One region of the Rahnella aceris genome, then DNA from elsewhere that is predicted to be linked to it. Evidence: predicted binding sites of a transcription regulator. Region 1 holds the regulator's gene; each other region holds the start of a gene.
The links. Region 1 encodes Fur, which represses iron uptake genes when iron is present. Its sites were predicted from a motif close to ATAATAATGAGAACNACTATCAA; they were not measured.
Positions count from the first base shown of each region.

Region 2: the regulator Fur is predicted to act here: its motif matches at 1,578-1,600, upstream of exbB (tol-pal system-associated acyl-CoA thioesterase).
Region 3: the regulator Fur is predicted to act here: its motif matches at 1,546-1,568, upstream of efeU (iron uptake transporter permease EfeU).

Region 1 covers NZ_JAADJV010000001.1:2,342,231-2,345,494, forward strand. The annotation lists gene fldA (flavodoxin FldA) at 317-844, shown strand; gene fur (ferric iron uptake transcriptional regulator) at 1,157-1,612, shown strand; gene chiQ (ChiQ/YbfN family lipoprotein) at 1,741-2,076, opposite strand; gene chiP (chitoporin ChiP) at 2,090-3,264, opposite strand, start outside.
Region 2 covers NZ_JAADJV010000005.1:90,918-94,181, forward strand. The annotation lists gene garD (galactarate dehydratase) at 1-47, shown strand, start outside; gene exbD (TonB system transport protein ExbD) at 119-553, opposite strand; gene exbB (tol-pal system-associated acyl-CoA thioesterase) at 563-1,483, opposite strand; gene GW591_RS20705 (TRAP transporter substrate-binding protein) at 2,006-2,983, shown strand; gene GW591_RS20710 (TRAP transporter small permease) at 3,040-3,264, shown strand, end outside.
Region 3 covers NZ_JAADJV010000001.1:1,655,992-1,659,255, forward strand. The annotation lists gene efeO (iron uptake system protein EfeO) at 1-576, opposite strand, end outside; gene efeU (iron uptake transporter permease EfeU) at 621-1,472, opposite strand; gene putP (sodium/proline symporter PutP) at 1,720-3,204, opposite strand.

The DNA of each region.
Region 1 (3,264 bases):
CACCTCTCCGGGCATCGATTTCTTTATTATGTTGAGATTGCTCCCGAATCATCTATCGGCGGAATGTTCTCGAAATTTAGTATTGTGACAACTTATTTCTCAAACTTGCTTTTGACCTCATTAACCCTGAGGTTAATTCGCCGCAGGTGAAAGCACACAAAGGCGATAACACATAAAAATATTGCCCGATAAACTTATTTCCCAGTTAAGAAGGCGAGCAGAAGCATATTCTCCGCCGCACGAGTTTGCTATCATCTGCATTATTATTGCCTGCGTTGCAGAGCACTTCATTGAGAACAAGAGGTTAGGTAATCTTATGGCCGTTGTAGGTATCTTCTTTGGATCCGATACAGGTAACACCGAAAACATCGCAAAAATGATCCAGAAGCAATTGGGTAAAGATGTTGCAGAGGTGCATGACATTGCGAAGAGCAGCAAAGAGGATCTGGAAAAATTCGATATTTTGCTTATCGGCATTCCAACCTGGTATTACGGTGAAGCGCAGTGTGACTGGGACGACTTTTTCCCAACGCTGGAAGAGATAGATTTCGAAGGTAAGCTGGTGGCACTGTTTGGTTGCGGTGACCAGGAAGACTACGCCGAATATTTCTGCGATGCGCTGGGCACCGTGCGCGATATCATTGAGCCACGCGGCGCAGTGATTGTCGGACATTGGCCTACCGAAGGTTACCACTTTGAAGCATCTAAAGGCCTGGCGGATGATAAGCACTTCATAGGACTGGCAATTGACGAAGATCGTCAGCCCGAACTGACCAGCGAACGTGTTGATGCCTGGGTGAAACAGATCACAGAAGAACTTAGCCTTTCTGAAATTATTGGCTAAAAACCCTGTTGGCCCTGAGGATTTATTCTACAATTGAAGGGCCAAACTATTACTGAAATTAACAATTTAACTGCTACAAAATTGTAACTTTCGGTCGTATCAAGGTACACTGAGTTCCTCTGTTTTTTCTATTGATCAAGTCGTTGCATTCCAAATGTGACCGGCAATTTGTGATCTTTATTAACAGGCTGTCGTTGACGAGAATTGGCACATTGCGTTAAACGAAGAGACTAAACGAATAATTTTGTGCCGCCGATGCCACAGGCTGCATGCCTCAACTTGATTAGCACATAGTAACAGGACTGAATCCGCATGACTGACAACAACACCGCACTGAAGAAAGCCGGCTTAAAAGTCACGCTTCCGCGCCTCAAAATCCTGGAAGTGCTGCAAGCGCCGGAAGGTCATCACGTTAGTGCGGAAGATCTTTACAAGCAACTGATTGATATGGGTGAAGAAATTGGCCTGGCGACGGTTTACCGCGTTCTGAACCAGTTTGACGACGCCGGTATTGTCACCCGTCATAACTTCGAAGGCGGCAAGTCCGTATTCGAACTGACCCAGCAACATCACCATGACCACCTGATCTGTCTGGATTGCGGTCGTGTGATCGAATTCCGTGACGAATATATTGAAGGTCGTCAGCGTGAGATTGCTAAGAAACACGGTATCAAGCTCACCAACCACAGCCTGTATTTGTACGGTCACTGTGAAGCAGGCGATTGCCGCGAAGATGACTCTTTGCACAACGATAAACCTGCGCAGTAATCTGCACAGGCTTTGACTAAATTAACCGCTGAAAAGCGGTTTTTTTATGTCTGATATCGACGCAGATTGAGCCCGGATAGCAGGCATAAAAAACCCCGGCAAGCCGGGGTATGTTTCGCTGCTGAGATTCACGACTTAGGTGAATTGTTCGTTTTTATTTCCTGCCAGATTTTCCCGCAATCAGCAGCATATGCCTGACCGTCGCCAGTTTTACGCGCCGTCAGACATCGCTGGTAATCCAACACACGTACCGTTTCTTGTTCCGCAAATTGCTGGTGGGCTTTTTCCTGTTTCAGTTTATTCAGTAACACCTCGCAGGATGCCAGTTTGTCCGGATTGCCTTCTGACGTATTGATACAGGCACGGTAATCTTCCCGCGTTTGGGATATTTGTGCCTGATCGGCGGTGGGTGCACAACCGGCCAGCAAAACAGCCGAAACCATGATCATCAGTACTTTATTCATCGACATAGCGACCTCAGAAAATAGTAAATGGAGCGATAACGATGAATTTCACGTCTTTTTCATCCTGGAAAATGTTGCCGTAACCGCCGCCCCAGCTCGGAATATCCGAATGGTTGTCGTACTGGGTGTAATGCAGTTTGAACAACGTCCCTTTGGCGCGCCCTTCCTGAATGGTGTACAGCGCATCCAGGCTCCATGCGCTTTCTTTCAGACGCTGGCTCTGGTCATAAGCGGCGTTGGTGCTCGGTTTGGCATCCCAGGCATAGACGTACGAACCACCGACCGCGAAGCCCGGTAAATCCCATTTCGCCAGATCATACAATACGCCTGCATATACTGCTTTTTCACCGTTGGCGTTGAAGTCCGAGCGGTTGTCCCACCACACATCAAGACGGCCGTTTGAGGAAGAATAAGTCGGGGTCATGCGCTGCAGGAAGTAGCCCTGATTCCCTTCCGCTTTCACCATCGTCCCTTCCAGACGCCAGTTAAACTGCCCGGTGGTATAGCCAAAGGTCAGTGCCTGCAACCATGCCAGACCGTCATACAGACTGTTCGGATCATTCTTGTCACTGATGCGGTCTTCTGCACCATAGAACTGATAGCTGGTGGTCAGCGGATTGCCCAGCAGATCCATTTTGTACGAGGCCTTAGCAAAGTACTGATCGACATAACTTTCAGCCTGGCCAAATGCGCCTTCCAGTACGAAGTCATTTTTAAAATCATATTTCGCACCGAGCGAATGAATATAAGAAACGCCGGTTTTCTTGTCATTCTGGCGGAAATCATCCATTTCCAGATGCCACGGCGATTTATATTCATCAGCCCACATATAGGAGAAACTCAGTTCACCCGGGTCACCGAAATCGTGTTTATAACCGGCTTCCGCACCGCGATACGTACCCGGCATAAAGCTCCAGTGCGGTGCGATCAGCGTCTGTCCGGTAGGCTGAATATACCCTGCGTGCCCCCAGAATCCGCCGTATTTGAATTTACCGGCTGCCTTATAAAGACTGACCCCACTTTTATCCCCGGAGTAATCTTCGTCGTAGGCGCGGTTGCTGTTGGAAAAGGCGATTTCGTTGGGATGGCCGCTCTCGCTGCTCTCAGCCATTTCAATCGCCGTAAAGGCTGCGATATCAATACCAAACATGTCCCAGGCATAGCCGGAAGAAAAATCGAGGTTCAGGT
Region 2 (3,264 bases), on a different contig from region 1:
GCATCCATAATGCGCTGGCGGTGTTTAACCCGGCGCCGGTAACCTGAGTTACCGTTTTGCGGATAAACGAAAGGCCAGCAATGCTGGCCTTTTTTGTGCGTCTGATTTGATTCACAACTTACTGCGCCGCAGCGGCACCGGTTTGTTCTGCACCCACCAGCCCGACTTTCAGGTAACCGGCTTTACGCAAGTTATCCATCACGCTCATCAGCGTTTCGTAATCGACACTTTTGTCCGCGCGGAAGAAAATCGTACTCTGCTTGTTACCCTGAGTACGCTGATCCAGCATCGCGGTCATATTATCGCTGTTCACGGGCGTGTCGCCGAGGAACAGTTGCTTGTCAGCTTTCACCGACAGGAAAATCGGTTTCTCCGGACGCGGCTGCTGTTTTGCCGTCGAAGCCGGTAAATCCACCCGCACATCAACGGTGGCCAGCGGTGCCGCCACCATGAAGATGATCAGCAATACCAGCATGACGTCGATAAAAGGCGTGACGTTGATGTCATGCATTTCACCACTTTCGTCGATATCGTCGTTTAACCGAATAGCCATAATCTGTTCTTACCCTACGCGTAACTGACCTGTCTGACCGCGTGGCGCATTGCCTTCGCTGGCAGCCAGATCCAAATCACGGCCCTGTAACAGGATAATCTGCGCCGCCACATCGCCTACCTGATGACGGTAAGAGGTGATGGTACGGGCGAAAATATTGTAGATGACCACCGCAGGGATGGCTGCAACCAGACCCACAGCCGTGGCCAGTAAGGCTTCGGCGATACCCGGTGCGACGACCGCCAGATTGGTAGTCTGCGTCTGTGCGATACCGATGAAGCTGTTCATGATGCCCCATACGGTACCGAACAGGCCGACGAAGGGAGAGATTGCTCCGATGGTCGCCAGAATACCGTTGCCACGGCCCATGTAACGACCCGCGGCGCTGACGCGGCGCTCAAGGCGAAAACCGGTACGCTCTTTAATGCCGTTGTTGTCAGTCGATCCGGCAGACAGTTCCAGCTCGTTCTGCGCATCGCGGATCATCTGCGCGCTGATGCTGCTGGCAGCGAAACTTTCAGCCTGCTCGGCGGCTTCGTCCAGCGTACGAACGGAGGACAACGCATCAAATTCACGGCGCATACGGCGTTTGCCCGTGAAGACTTCCGCACCCTTGCTAAATAACAATGCCCAGGTGACCACAGAAGCCAGCAGCAGACCGATCATGACGGTCTTCACCACCACATCAGCGTGATGGTACATGCCCATAACAGACAAATCGGTTGGGATCACGGGTGCCGTCTCTGCTGGCGCGGGTTGCATCACCGGAGCTGGCGTTGCGTCACCGGTCGCCGGTGCGTCAGCCGTTGCAGGTTGAGTTGCTGCAGAATTGACGGCTTGTCCCGCCGGCGTCGCAGGTGCAGCCATCGCGTTGCCGCTCAGACCAGCAACCAACATTAACGACATCAGTAATGAGGTCGCCTCTTTCATCTTATTGCGAGCCGTTTTCACGCGTCGCCTCCAGCCAGAATCAGTGTGTAGAAGGAATGAATAACGCCGAATGATATCAAAGAAAAAGGCCTAATTGATAGTCGTTCTCATTATTATTTACATTGTCCCGCCTGCCGCCCGACGTGTCATTGACAGATGACAAGGTTTTTCCTGTTTGTACAAAGGTTGAACAATTTAACCTCCGTCACACTTTCAAAAAAAATCACACAGTAAATCAATCATCTGAGCTTCATTACTCAAGTTAAAACAACGTTTTAAATATTAAGCAACAGCTTTTTACATTTGTTACGAGTTTGTGATAACGCTCAAATACCGCACAACAAAAAATAGGATAAAGTGCATTCACTGGCGAAGACCTCACACCGGCACGTCATGCATCCCTATCATTTAAAAGCTTATTCAGACATTTTTCAAAATGAACCGGCAACGCCTCTGCGCCCGTCCTGTTCGATACTTGTTCACATTTATCTTTCCCTTACCGAGTACCCTGGAGACAAACTGATGAAAATGCAAAAAGCACTTCTCAGCCTTTGCCTGAGTTCCGCGACCCTCTTATTTACGCATGGCGTGTCAGCACAAACGCTGAAAGCCGCCGACGTGCATCCGCAAGGCTATCCCAACGTGGTCGCCGTCCAGCACATGGGCGAAAAACTGCAAAAGCAAACAGACGGACGCCTCGAAATTAAAACGTTTCCGGGCGGCGTGCTGGGAGATGAAAAGCAGGAAATTGAACAGGCGCAGCTCGGTGCGCTGGATATCATCCGTGTGTCGATGACGCCGGTTGCTTCGATTTTGCCAGAAATTAATGTCTTCACCCTGCCCTATATTTTCCGCGACGAAGACCATATGCACAAAGTGCTCGACGGTCAGATCGGTAAAGAAATCGGCGATAAAATCACCAACAACCCGAATTCACGACTGGTTTTTCTCGGCTGGATGGATGGCGGGACGCGTAACCTGATCACCAAAAAACCGGTGGTGAAACCGGAAGATTTGCACGGCATGAAAATCCGCGTACAGGGCAGTCCGATTGCGCTGGCAACGCTGAAAGCGATGGGTGCCAATCCGGTGGCGATGGGCGTCAGTGAAGTGTTCAGCGGCATGCAGACCGGCGTCATTGACGGCACCGAAAACAACCCGCCAACCTTTGTCGCCCATAACTACCTGCCGGTAGTGAAAAACTACACCTACAGCCGCCATTTCATCATCCCAGAGCTGTTCCTGTATTCAAAAGTGAAATGGGACAAACTGAAACCGGAAGACCAGCAGTTAATCCTCAAACTGGCGAAAGAAGCACAGGACGAACAGCGCGAACTGTGGAAAGCCTATAACGAGAAAGCCCTCGCCACGATGAAAGCGGGCGGCGTGAAATTCTATGAGATTGACCCCGCGACGTATGTCAAAGCCACGCAATCCGTGCGCGATGAATTCGGCAAAGACCATCAGGATCTGATGCAGCAAATCGCTGACGTGAAGTAAACCCTGACACCGGCAGCCTGCGGGCTGCTTCTTTCTGATCTTTCGCCGGGGGATTTATGGTTTCGAGTTATCACACCCTGATGGACATTCTTTACCGCTGCGCGATGTGGATCGCGGGCATCGCGTTGCTGCTGATGGTGGCGGTGATCCCGGTTGGGATCTTTGCCCGTTACGTGATGAACAGCGCCCTGTCGTGGCCGGAGCCGATCGCGATTATGTGCATGGTGACGTTCACCTTTATCGGAGCCGCTGTCAGTTACCGCGCTGGTTCACACATCGTC
Region 3 (3,264 bases), 690 kb from region 1:
ATCAGAGAACAGTTCGGCAATCGGTTCGATGCGCTCATAGTAAACACGGGTTGACGCGTAAAGGGATTGTGCTTTCGCCAGATCACCCTTCTTCACTGCGTCGGTAAAGGCTTTGGTATGCGCCACCAGTTCAGCGACCTGCTGCGTCACATAGACTTTGTATTCCGCAATCGGGCCAACCAGCGCCATGGCGTCAGGCTTACCGGAAGCGGCTGTCCCCTCGGCGGTGACAGTCAGTTTGCCTTTCGGATTGCTCAGCAAGCCACAGGTCATGTCGTATTCGCCCGGTTCAAGGTTAGCCGTCATTTTTTGCGTGAAACCCGGTGCCACGTTTTCACGTTCTTCCACCACCATCACGCCTTTCAAAATTTCCCATTCCAGGTTTTTCTGACTGTTGTTATGGATAACAAACTGGGTTTTACCGGCGGGCACGGTCAGCGCCATCGGTTCACATTGTTTGTCGTTAACAGCAATTTTGACCTGACGAACATCAGCAGCCAGCACATTGGCGCTCAGCGCAAAAGCCGGCAGGGATAACAGTGCAATCTGTAAAGCTTTACGGCGAAAATGTGTCATGTACAACTCCGTGACAAAGGCAAGATGATGGAAAGGTTTAAGGATCAACGTCGTGTTTTTTGCCCGGCAGAGGCCGGCGCGGCCACAGGCGATTTACCTTGTGGCATAAAGAACAGGAACAGCGCAGGGATCAGATACAGGAAGTACACCGCGACTTCGCTGACCGTCGGGGCTTCCTGATAGCCAAACATCCCTTCCAGCAACGTGCCGAATAAAGAGTGCGTGGATAATGTGCCGCTCAGATCAAAAGCAATATCCTGCATACGGTTCCACAATCCGGCTTCGTGGAAAGCGCGAATAGCCCCCGCAGCCAGCCCGGCGGCGACAAACAGAATGAACAGGCTGGTCCATTTGAAGAACTTCGCCAGATGCAGCTTCACCCCGCCGTAGTAAATCAGGAAACCCAGCACGATGGCCGCGCCAAGCCCGAGCACTGCGCCGATCGGCGCTTCGATGCCGACATCCTGCTGGAAGGCCGCCAGCAGGAAAAACACCGATTCCAGACCTTCACGCGCTACCGCAAAAAACACCATCGCGACCAGTGCCCAGCCCTGACCGCGGCCGGAATTCAGCGCATGATCAATCGCCCCTTCCAGATGCACTTTGATAGAACGCGACACTTTGCGCATCCAGAACACCATATAAGTCAGGATGCACACCGCAACGACGGCGACGATACCTTCAAACAGCTCCTGCTGTTTTTGTGGAAACTCACCGGTCGTGGCATTGATGAAAAGACCGAGCGCCAGACAGAGTGCGGCAGCGATGAAAACGCCAATCCAGACCACACCGAGCCACTGCCCGCGTTGCGTCCGTTTGAGATAGCTGGCAATCAGGCTGACGATCAGTGCAGCTTCCAGCCCTTCGCGAAACATAATGAGAAACGGAACGAACATGACGAGCTCCCGAGCCCTGAATTCTGACGAACAACAGAATGTGTAAGGTCTCTGTAAAGAAAAGTAAAAAGAAACGATAGTGATTATCATTCTTGCCAAAAGAAATACAAGAGGTAACCGATCCTTTTTTTGAAGCGTGATCGGTAAATAGACAGGAAAAATCAGGACGGGGGGATTATCCGGCGGAAAATGCTGAAAACCGGGGGCTGAATGCCCCCGGTCTGAGTGTCATAAAAGTAAAAAACCGTTAAATAGTATTATATTCCGCTTCCGCAACAGTGAAGCGCTGTTCCACGGCGGCGGAAGGTTTACGCCCCGCCAGGCTGACAATCCAGATAGCCAGTGACGCGAAAATAAAGCCGGGAATGATTTCATACAGTTCGGCCCAGCCGTATTGTTTCCACAGGATCACTGTCACGGCACCGACGATCATGCCTGCCAGTGCACCGTTACGCGTCATACGTTTCCACATCACGGAAATCAGGATCACCGGTCCGAATGCTGCGCCAAAACCGGCCCATGCATAACTGACTAAACCGAGAACACGGTTTTCCGGATTGGCGGCCAGCGCAATCGCGACCAGCGCCACAACCAGCACCATCGCACGCCCTACCCACACCAGTTCGCGCTGGCTTGCGCCTTTGCGCAGGAAGGCTTTATACAAATCTTCGGTAATCGCGCTTGAACACACCAGCAACTGACAGCTCAGGGTACTCATCACCGCCGCCAGAATAGCGGACAGCAAAATACCGGCAATCCAGGGATTAAACAGAATTTTCGTCAGCTCGATGAACACGCGCTCACCGTTTTGCGTCACGTTGCCCGCTTCGCCCGGATTATTGCTGAAGTAAGCAATCCCGAAGAATCCTACGGCAATGGTGCCCGCCAGACACAAAATCATCCATGTCATGCTGATACGGCGCGCGCTGCGGATAGTTCGGTGAGAATCGGCCGCCATGAAGCGCGCCAGAATATGCGGCTGACCAAAATAGCCCAGTCCCCAGCCCAGCAATGACAAAATCGCCACCAGATTCATGCCCTTGAACATATCGGTGTATTCAGGGTTTTTGGCATTGATTACCATCATCGAGGTATCAATACCGCCCACTGCGAGGATGACGATAACCGGTGTCAGGATCAGCGCGAAAATCATCAGGCTGGCCTGCACGGTATCAGTCCAGCTGACTGCCAGAAAACCGCCGATAAAAGTATAAATGATGGTCGCCGCCGCACCAGCCCAAAGTGCAGTCTGGTACGTCATGCCGAAGGTGCTTTCAAACAGACGCGCACCGGCCACGATGCCGGAGGCACAGTAAATGGTGAAGAACACCAAAATCACAATCGCGGAGATAATGCGCAGCAGCTTGCTGGAATCTTCAAAACGATGGGTAAAGTAATCCGGCAGTGTCAGCGCATTATTATTGGCTTCAGTGTGCACACGCAGCCGCCCTGCCACCAGTTTCCAGTTCAGGTACGCGCCGATGGTCAGGCCAATGGCGATCCAGCTTTCCGAAATCCCGGAAATAAAAATCGCCCCCGGCAATCCCATTAACAGCCAGCCGCTCATGTCAGAAGCACCGGCTGAAAGCGCCGTCACCACGCTGCCTAAACTGCGTCCGCCCAGAATATAATCATCAAAGTTTTTGGTTCGTAGATACGCGATGAGCCCAATAAAAATCATCCCGAAAATATAAACACAAAACGTCACCAGCATCGGTGTGTTCATTGTCATTCCATTCTCCACTTCTTATTTTTTGCGATGTTGTCCGGCAGCTGTCTGTCCTGAAGCACT